DNA from 4 places in the Kocuria sp. GQ42 genome. Region 1 is predicted to be linked to each of the others. Evidence: riboswitches for the same ligand, from Rfam matches in the RefSeq annotation. Region 1 holds a riboswitch; each other region holds the start of a gene.
The links. A riboswitch is a leader RNA that binds a small molecule or an ion and turns the genes downstream of it on or off. The one in region 1 is predicted to bind thiamine pyrophosphate.
Positions count from the first base shown of each region.

Region 2: it holds a riboswitch for thiamine pyrophosphate, as region 1 does, so the genes downstream of both, AC6CH6_RS14260 (ECF transporter S component) here and AC6CH6_RS12765 (FAD-dependent oxidoreductase) in region 1, are expected to answer to the same signal.
Region 3: it holds a riboswitch for thiamine pyrophosphate, as region 1 does, so the genes downstream of both, AC6CH6_RS13360 (3-oxoacyl-ACP reductase) here and AC6CH6_RS12765 (FAD-dependent oxidoreductase) in region 1, are expected to answer to the same signal.
Region 4: it holds a riboswitch for thiamine pyrophosphate, as region 1 does, so the genes downstream of both, thiM (hydroxyethylthiazole kinase) here and AC6CH6_RS12765 (FAD-dependent oxidoreductase) in region 1, are expected to answer to the same signal.

Region 1 is NZ_JCAXEN010000006.1:12,685-14,873, forward strand. Features, by position in the region: gene AC6CH6_RS12755 (hypothetical protein) at 1-440, opposite strand, end outside; gene thiE (thiamine phosphate synthase) at 539-1,258, opposite strand; TPP riboswitch at 1,274-1,377, shown strand; gene AC6CH6_RS12765 (FAD-dependent oxidoreductase) at 1,373-2,189, shown strand, end outside.
Region 2 is NZ_JCAXEN010000007.1:30,930-33,118, forward strand. Features, by position in the region: gene AC6CH6_RS14255 (ABC transporter ATP-binding protein) at 1-610, opposite strand, end outside; gene AC6CH6_RS14260 (ECF transporter S component) at 607-1,230, opposite strand; TPP riboswitch at 1,321-1,440, opposite strand; gene AC6CH6_RS14265 (DUF4235 domain-containing protein) at 1,578-1,856, opposite strand; gene mnhG (monovalent cation/H(+) antiporter subunit G) at 1,917-2,189, opposite strand, start outside.
Region 3 is NZ_JCAXEN010000006.1:136,855-139,043, forward strand. Features, by position in the region: gene AC6CH6_RS13355 (LLM class flavin-dependent oxidoreductase) at 1-38, opposite strand, end outside; gene AC6CH6_RS13360 (3-oxoacyl-ACP reductase) at 38-802, opposite strand; TPP riboswitch at 847-950, opposite strand; gene AC6CH6_RS13365 (FadR/GntR family transcriptional regulator) at 1,005-1,760, opposite strand; gene AC6CH6_RS13370 (hypothetical protein) at 1,931-2,071, opposite strand.
Region 4 is NZ_JCAXEN010000001.1:711,178-713,366, reverse strand. Features, by position in the region: gene thiE (thiamine phosphate synthase) at 1-77, opposite strand, end outside; gene thiM (hydroxyethylthiazole kinase) at 74-898, opposite strand; TPP riboswitch at 941-1,034, opposite strand; gene AC6CH6_RS03330 (nuclear transport factor 2 family protein) at 1,084-1,818, opposite strand; gene AC6CH6_RS03325 (Rne/Rng family ribonuclease) at 2,013-2,189, opposite strand, start outside.

The sequences.
Region 1 (2,189 bases):
ACGCCCAGGTCCCGGGCGGCCCGGGCCACGGCCAGCGGGGGCTGCTCCGGCAGGGGGTTGGTGCCCCACTCCAGGAGCCCGGTCAGCAGCGGGCGCTCGAGCACGGCGGCCAGGGCCGCCCGGGCGCCCGGCACCCGGGTCAGCTCCAGCAGCCCGCTCGGCGGCGCGGACGGGCACCCCGGCACGTCGCTGGGCAGCCGGGCGGCGCGCTCCAGCCAGAAGGTGTCGCCGAAGAGGGTGGCGAGCAGCACGGCGGCGGCGAGCCGGTCGTCGCTCGGGGCGGCGTCCTCCGGGAGGCCCTGCTCCCAGTGCGTGCCGAGGGCGCGGCGGGCGGGCTCACCGGCCAGCCGGACGCGCAGCTGCGCGTCCTCCGGGCCGCGGGCGGTCTCCGCGGGGCGCTCCACCGCGTGCCGCACCTGGGGGTCGAGCTCGGGGTCCATGGGCCACCTCTCCGTCGTCGTCCTGCGTCCATGCTCTCAGAACGTGCTGGACGGCGGCGGGGAGCCGACGGTGAGCCGGGCGGCGGTTCGCCCCGGGCTCAGGCGGGGAGCAGGCCGCGCAGCTGCCCGGCGGCGACGCGGGGATCGGGGGCCTCGGTGACGGCGCGGACGACGACGACGCCGCGCGCCCCGGCCTCCAGCACCTGCGGGAGCCGCGGCTCGTCGATGCCGCCGATGGCGAACCACGGCACGGGCAGGACCTCCGGGTCCGCGTCCAGCCGGGCCTCCGTCAGCTCGGCGACCGCGCGGACGAACTCCAGCCCGGTGGCCGGGCGCCCCGGCTTGGTGGGCGTGGCCCAGACGGGCCCGGTGCAGAAGTAGTCGACGTCCGGGTCCTCGAGCGCCGCCGTGGCCTGTCCGAGGTCGTGGGTGGAGCGCCCGATCAGCACGTCGGGGCCCAGGAGCCGCCGGGCCTGGGCGGGGCTGAGGTCGTGCTGGCCCACGTGGAAGACGTCGGCGCCCACGAGCGCGGCGATGTCGGCGCGGTCGTTGACCGCGAACAGGGCGTCGTACTCGGCGGCGACCCGGCCCAGCAGCTCCAGCGCGGCGATCTCCTCGTCCGCGTCGATGCTCTTGTCCCGCAGCTGGACGATGTCCGCGCCGCCGGCACAGACGGCGTGCAGGAACTCCTCGAGGTCGCCCCGGTCCCGGCGGGCGTCCGTGCACACGTACAGCCGGGCGGCGAGGAGGCGGGCCGTCCGGGTGTCTCGCAGGGAGGACTCGGCGGGGGCGGAGGCGTCACGGGTAGGGTGGGTCACACGCTGATGATAGGTCAGCGGTTCTGCGGGAGCCCCACCGGGGGCTGAGAGGGCGTCCAGCGCCGACCGCCACACCTGATGCGGGTCATGCCGCCGGAGGAAAGGACGTTCCCTGTGACTGCCGCGCACCCCGCCCCCACGACCGCGCCCCACCCGCTGGTCGACCGGCCCGAACACGTCCGCGCCGACGTCGCCGTCGTCGGCGCCGGGGTGATCGGCCTGGCCACCGCCTGGGAGCTGCGCCGCCGCGGCCGCTCGGTGGTCGTGGTGGACCCCGAGCCGGGCTCCGGCGCCAGCCGCGCCGCGGCCGGGATGCTCGCCCCGGTGAGCGAGGTCCAGTACCAGCAGGAGCCCCTGTACCCCCTCATGACCGCCTCGGCCGCCGAGTACCCGGCGTTCGTGGCCGCCCTCGAGCAGGCCGCCGGCGGGACGGTGGGCCACCGGGCCACCGAGACCCTGGTCTGCGGCGTGGACGCCGCCGACCGGCAGGCCCTGGCGGACCTCCGCGCGCTGCAGGGGCGCCACGGCATGACGGTGGAGCCGCTGACCCTGCGCGCCGCCCGCACCCTCGAGCCGGCCCTGAGCCCGCGGCTGTCCGCGGCGTTCCGGATCCCCGACGACCACCAGGTGGACCCGCGCCGCCTCGTGGCCGGGCTGCTCGCGGCCCTCGTCGCCCCGGAACTCCCCGACCCCCCGGAGCCCGCCGGGCTCCCGGCCGCGCGCGACGGCGGACCGGCCCGCCTCGTCCACGACCTCGCCACGGGGCTGCGCCGCAACGCCGAGGGCGCGGCGACCGGCGTCCGCCTGGCCGGCGGCGGGATGGTCTCCGCGACCTGGACGGTCCTCGCCCCCGGGGCCGGGCTCGGTGAGCTCGAAGGACTGCCGGAGGACTGGCACCCGCCGCTGCGGCCGGTGCACGGGGACATCCTGC
Region 2 (2,189 bases), on a different contig from region 1:
CGCTGCGGTCGAGGCAGGACACCACGGCGTCGCGGACCTGACGCACGCCGGCGGGGTCCAGGTTGGCGGTCGGCTCGTCGAGCAGCAGCAGCCCGGGGCTCATGGCCACGGCGCCCGCGAGCGCCAGGCGCTGCTTCTGCCCGCCGGACAGGGCCGCGGTGGAGTGGTCGAGGGGGAGGTCCAGCCCCACGTCCTCGAGCGCCGCGCGCACCCGCGGCCAGATCTGCTCCCGGGGCACCGCGAGGTTCTCGAGGCCGAAGGCGGTGTCGTCCCCGATCCGGGACAGCACCACCTGGGACTCGGGGTCCTGCTGCACGAGCCCGGCCCGGCCGCGTGCCTGCTCCGGCGGCATGCCGTCGAGCAGCAGCTCGCCGGAGGCGGACTGCCCGTCGTCGTCGTGGAGGACTCCTGCCAGGGCGTGCAGGAGGGTGGACTTGCCCGCCCCGCTGGGTCCCAGCAGGAGCACGCGCTCCCCCGGCTCCACCACGAGGTCGAGGCCGTGCAGCGCCGCCGCGTCCCGCCCGGGGTGGTGCCAGCCGAAGCCGCGGGCCTCGACCCGCGCCCCGCGGGTGGCGGGCACCACGGGGCCCGGGGTCGTGGGAGCCGTCATCGCCGCACGGCCCGCCCCGACGCGAGACCCTGCAGCACGCCGGTGGCCGCGAGGGCCCGCACCACGGCCTGCATGAGCAGGCCCGCGAGCACCACCCCGGAGACGGCCGCCAGGACCACGTAGACCACCTGGTGGCTCAGCGCCCACTCGTAGTTGTAGACGATGTTCTCGTGGACGCCGAGGAAGATCCCGCTCACGGCGCCCGCCACGGCCGCCGCGAGGGCGTCGAACCGGCGGTACCGGAAGGCGGCGAAGGCCAGTTCCGCGCCGATGCCCTGGACGAGCCCGGAGAGCACGACCAGCAGGCCGAAGTGGGTGCCCAGGAAGCTCTCGATCACGGCGGCGAGCAGCTCGCAGAACAGCGCGGCGCCGGGCTTGCGGATGATCAGCCCGCCGAGCACGCCGGCCACGAGCCAGCCGCCGGCGATCAGCCCCACGGCGGGCGGGTAGGCGACCGCGGCCGTGCCGACCAAGGGGTAGAGCAGGTTCGACCACGCCCAGAAGACGACGGCGCACACGGCGGCGAGGACGGCGGCCACGACGATGTCGACGACGCGCCAGGACGACGCGCGGGACGTGCCGGGTCGGCGGGCGGGGCGGTGGGTGGTGGTGGTGTTCACGGTGGGTTCCTCCTGGGCTCAGCGAGCCGTCGGTGCCAGGAGGGGACGGGGTTCCGCGGGCCGCGCCGGTGGCGCGTTCCCGGGGAAGCACCCCTGAGATGCTCGACTCCCTTCGCCGGTGCTAGCCGGAGCAGGTTCGAGGGTCTGCGGCGATCCGCACTCTCAGCGCCGCGCCGGTCTCACCGGCGGGGCGCTCCCCTGTCGTTCAGTGGCACCGAGTCTACCCCTCCCTCGCCCGCTCCGTGCACGGCCGGCGCACGGCCGGTGAACGACGCAGGGGCCCGTCCGGCCGGACACCGGTGCGGTGTCCGGCCGGGCGGGCCCCTGCGCGAGGTGCTCGCCGGGCCTCAGACCTCGGCCTGGCTCGAGGCCTTGGGGTTGGTCTGCGGCCTGTTCTCCATCTTCGCGATCTGGCGGGAGATGCCGACCTTGATGACGGTGCCCACGAGACCGGTCACGAGCGACCAGACGATGATGCCCGTCCAGGCCTCGTCCGGGTCCGGGTTCTTGGCGGGGGGCGGGTCGCCGGTGATGCGCGTCCACGCCGCGCCGAGCACCTTGTGCGAGAGCGCCACGCCGCCGAGCGAGAGGCCCGTGCCCACGAGTTCGAGGACCTTGGTGTTCATGGAGTGCTGCTCCTTGTCGTCCGAGGGGGACGCGGGTGCGCCCTGTCGATCCTGCCCAGCCTAACGCGTCCCCGGCGATCCGTCAGTCTGCTGTCCGTCCGCCCGCCGGCCGTCCGGGCTCGGCACCGGCGGTCCCGCGGCGACGCCCTCCGCGGAGCCCTCCGCCCCGCCCTCCGCGGCGCGGTTGAGGACCTTCTGCAGGTCGTCCTGGGTCAGCGTGGTCCGGTTCAGGTGCTTGGTGCGGTACGTCGAGCGTCCCACCATGTGCGCCGAGACGGGCACGGTGAGCAGCTGGAAGATCCAGCCGAGGGCGATGAGCGGGATCATGACGGG
Region 3 (2,189 bases), 120 kb from region 1:
AGGTGCAGCTGTCGCGGCGCGATCACGGCGGCCCCCATCAGTCGAGGACCAGCCCGCCGTCGACCACCAGGTTCTGCCCGGTGACCGAGCGCGCCCACGGCGAGGCGAAGAACAGCATGGCGTCGGCGAACTCGGCCGGGGTGGTGACCCGGCCCAGGGGCGTGGCGGAGGCGATGTAGTCGAAGACCTCGTCCGGGGTGGCGGCGCTCGCGTCGGTGGTGCGCAGCAGACCTCCGGAGACCATGTTGACCGTGACGTTGTGCTCGCCGAGGTCCTTGGCGAGGGTGCGGGTCAGGGACAGCAGCGCGGCCTTCGCCGCCGTGTAGTCGTGGTACGGGACCACGGGGTTCTGGAACAGGTTGGTGCCGACGTTGACGACCCGGCCGAAACCCCGCTCCCGCATGCCGGGCAGGGCCTGCTGCACGGTGTTGAGCGCCCCGCGGACGCTGCCGGCGAACTGGGCGTGGAACTCCTCCCAGCGGATGTCCTCCGCGGAGGAGCGGGCGTCGCCGTTGAAGGAGAAGTCCGCCAGCGCGTTGTTGACCACGGTGGTGACGGGGGAGCCGAAGTGCTCCCGGGCCGCGCGCAGCATCTCGGCCACTTGCGCGGGGTCGGTCACGTCGGCGGGCAGGGCCACCGCCCGTTCGTGGCCGTACCGGTCGACGAGCTCCTCCGCGGCCGTCCGGGACGCGCGGTAGTTGACCACGACCCTCGCGCCCTGGGCGGCGAAGGCCTCGACGACGCTGCGGCCCAGCCCTCGTGCTCCGCCGGTGACGAGGACGATCTGTTCTGCGATCTGCATGGGTCTCCCTGGGGTCAGGGCGAGGAGACGCGGGCCGGCCACGGCCGGTCCCGGCAGGACATCCCTTCGCCAGTCCTAACTGGATCAGGTTCGACGGGTGTCATCTCAGCCGGCTCGTCGTGCGGCGCCGGCACCCCGTGTCACTGCGGACGAGTATAAGCACCGGTCGCGGAGGCCGGCCCGTTCTTCGCACGGCGGCGGGTCACACCGGGCCGCGGTCGTCCCCGGGGGCGTCGTCGGACTGCCCGGCGTGCCCGAGGAAACCGCGCAACAGCGCGGCCGTGCCCTCCAGGTGCGCGAGGGAGGCGGCCCGGGCGGCGGGGGCGTCACCGGCCAGGACGGCGTCGGTGAGCTCGCGGTGCTGACGGTCGGAGTGCTCGAGGTTGACCGGCAGGAGGGGGATCCGGTCCAGCAGGTCGCTGGCCCGCGAGCGCACCTCCGCGACGGCGCGGACCAGGCTGGGACAGCCGCCCAGCTCGGCCACCGCGATGTGGAAGCGTGCGTCGGCGGGGCGGTAGTCCTCCGGGACGCTCTCCTCGACCTGCCGCAGGCACGCGAGCAGGTGCTCCCGGGCGGCCGCGCTGAGGGACGCCGCCGCGGCCAGCTCCGCCGCGGCGGGCTCGACCACCGCGCGGAACACGAGCACGTCCTCGACGTCCGCGGGGTCCACCGGGGGGAGGGCCTCGTCCGGCAGGGCGGTGCGACCGGTCACGAAGGTCCCGCCGTACCGGCCCCGCACCACCTCCAGCACCCCGGCGACCTGGAGCTCGTGCAGGGCCTCGCGGAGCGTGGCGCGGGAGATGCCGAGCATCGCCGCGGTCTCCCGCTCGGGCGGGAGCCGCTCGCCCCGGCGGAACAGGCCGAGCCGGATCGAGTCGAGGATCCGCTCCACGGCCTCCTCGAAGGCGTTGCCCTGGCGCACGGGCCGGATGCGGGGGTGCTGGACGGGATCGCTCACGGTGGCGCTCCTCCCTGCGGTGCGACGTGCGCCCATGGTGTCACGGTCCCCGGGGACCGCCTCCGGCGGGACCCCGACCACCGCGCCGGGCGGGGCCACGAGCAGCAGCGGCGCGCCGCCCGGTCCGGACGGCGCGCCGCTGCCTCCGGCCGGGACGGCCGGCCGAGGTCCTAGTGGGTGAGATCGATGGCGACCACGCCCACCGCGATGATCAGGGCGGCGGAGACGAGGAAGCCCGCCGTGATGGCGATGAGGGCCCAGGAGCGGGCGCGGCCGGGGCGGTCAGTGGCTGAGGACGTGGTCTGGTTCATGCCCACCATTCTGCGGCATCCGGGGGGCCGGCTCCACCGCGACGCGGTCCCGTGCCCGGCCCGGCGGCCGCCCGTGCGCCCGCCGCGGGGTCTTGACGGGGCACGGGGCAGCCCACAG
Region 4 (2,189 bases), on a different contig from region 1:
ACCGTCCGGGGGGCGCTCAGGGCGGTGTCCGTCACCAGGTGCAGGGCCAGGGCGGCGGGGTCGAGGCGCGGGCTCACCGGGCGCCCTCCTCGCGCACGAGCTCCGCCCGGGCGGCGATCCCCTCCGGGGTGACGGCGTGCAGCCGGTCCAGCAGCGCCACGGCGAAGGAGCCGGGCCCGGCGGAGTCGGCGGCCGCGTCCTCGGCCGCGAGGGTGTACACCGTGGTGGCGGCCACCGCCGCGGCGGCCGGGTCCGTGCGCACGGCGGTGAACGCGGCCATGAGGGCGCCCAGGGCGCACCCGCCGCCGGTGATGCGGGTCAGCAGGGGCGTGCCGTGCGGCACCCGGACCACGGTGCCGTCCGGGGAGCGCACGAGGTCCACGGGCCCGGACACGGCCACGGCCGAGCCGGCCCGCGCGGCGAGCGCGGCGGCGGCGTCCCGGGCCGCGTCGACGCCGTGGGTCGTGTCCGTGCCGCGGCCGCCGGCGCCGCCGGCGAGGGCGATGACCTCGGAGGCGTTGCCGCGCACGATCGCCGGCTCGAACCCGAGCAGGTCGCGGGCCAGCGCCGTGCGCACGGGCAGGGCACCCACCGCGACCGGGTCCAGGACCCAGGCCCGGCCCGCGCGGCGCCGGGCCCCGACGGCCTCGTAGGCGGCGCCGCGCTGCTCGGCGGTGGGCGTGCCGGTGTTCACGAGCAGGCCGTCGGCGAGCTCCGCGAAGACCCCGCCCTCGCCCTGGATGTCGGTCATCGCCGGGGAGGCGCCCACGGCGAGCAGCACGTTGGCGGTGAAGTTGGTGACCACGGCGTTGGTGATGCACTGCACCAGCGGCGCCGCGGCGCGCAGGTCCTCCAGGGCCGCGGCGGCGTCCTCGGCGAGCGCGGGGTCCGGCGGCACCGGCCTCCCGGGTCCTGGTGTGCGGTCGGACGGGGGTACGGCATCGCGCATCTGCGACATCCCTTCGCTAGTACTGGCTAGATCAGGTTCGACGGGTGTGTTCTCAGCCGCTCGTGCGGCACCCCGTGTCTGGTGTGCTGCCAGTCTAGTCGTCGTGCGGGAGCCGGCACGGACCCCGCACGGGATCAGAACATGCCGTTGGCGTGCGCCATCCGCTGGGGCACCGGCTGCGCGACGCCCCAGTGCTCCACGATCCGGCCGTCGTCGAGGCGCCAGAGGTCGTAGCAGGCGACCGTTCCGGTGGATCCCCCGTCGCGGTTCTCTCCGGGAGCGGCCTCCGCGACGGTCAGCACGAAGTTCCCCTCGCCGACCACCCGGCGCAGCCGCTGGTACGCGGGCTGCGGGCCGTCCGGTGTGCCGCCGGTGTGCTCGGTGCAGCCCCGGGGGCTCATGTGGTCCTGGACGGCGTGGCGGTCGCCCCCGATGAGGGCGGCCTCGACCCACTCGGCGGCGATGCGCTTGTTGTCCTGCGTCCGCTCGTGGTCCGTGACCGCGACGGGACCGTCGAGCTGGGGGCGGGCGCCGTCGGGGCCCGTGCGCAGGGGCTCGAGGACGTCCCAGTGCTCGGCGATCCGTCCGTCCTCCACTCGGAAGACGTCGAAGCCGACCAGCGGCTCCGGACCGAGCCCTTCGTACACCGAGTGGACGGCCACCGTCCCGTGGTCGTCGAGCATCCGGACCATGTCCACGCGGAAGTCGTCGGGCATGCTCTGCACGAAGTGCCTGAGACCCTCGCGCCCGTCCGGCGCGAGCGGCGAGTGCTGGATGAAGTCCTCCGTGTAGTGCCGGTCCACGGCCGACGGATCCCGGTGGACGAACAGTTCCGTGCCGGTGGTGCGGATGGTGTCTGCACTGGTCATGGCGATGCTCCCTGGAACGGGCGGCCGCTCTCCCGGCGGACGGGACGGCGGCCCCGGGTGTGCTTGTGGTGCGCACCACGGTACGCCGCCGTGCGGAGGGCGGGCAGGCCGGGACGGTCCGTGACGGTCCGCGACGACGGAGGACCCCGACCGTGCCGGTCGGGGTCCTCCGTGGTGCTGCTCGGCGGGGCGGGTCAGCCCCGGTCGGCGGGCCGGCCGCTGGTGAGGTCCTCGGCCTTGACGCCGACGCCGACGACGGTCGGCGCCCGGCGGGAGGGGTCCTCCGGGGCGCGCTGGGCGACGGTCTTCGCCTCGTGCCGGGCGCCCTCCGCGGCGGCCGCCTGGCCGGCGGTCACCTCGGCCTCGCCGGG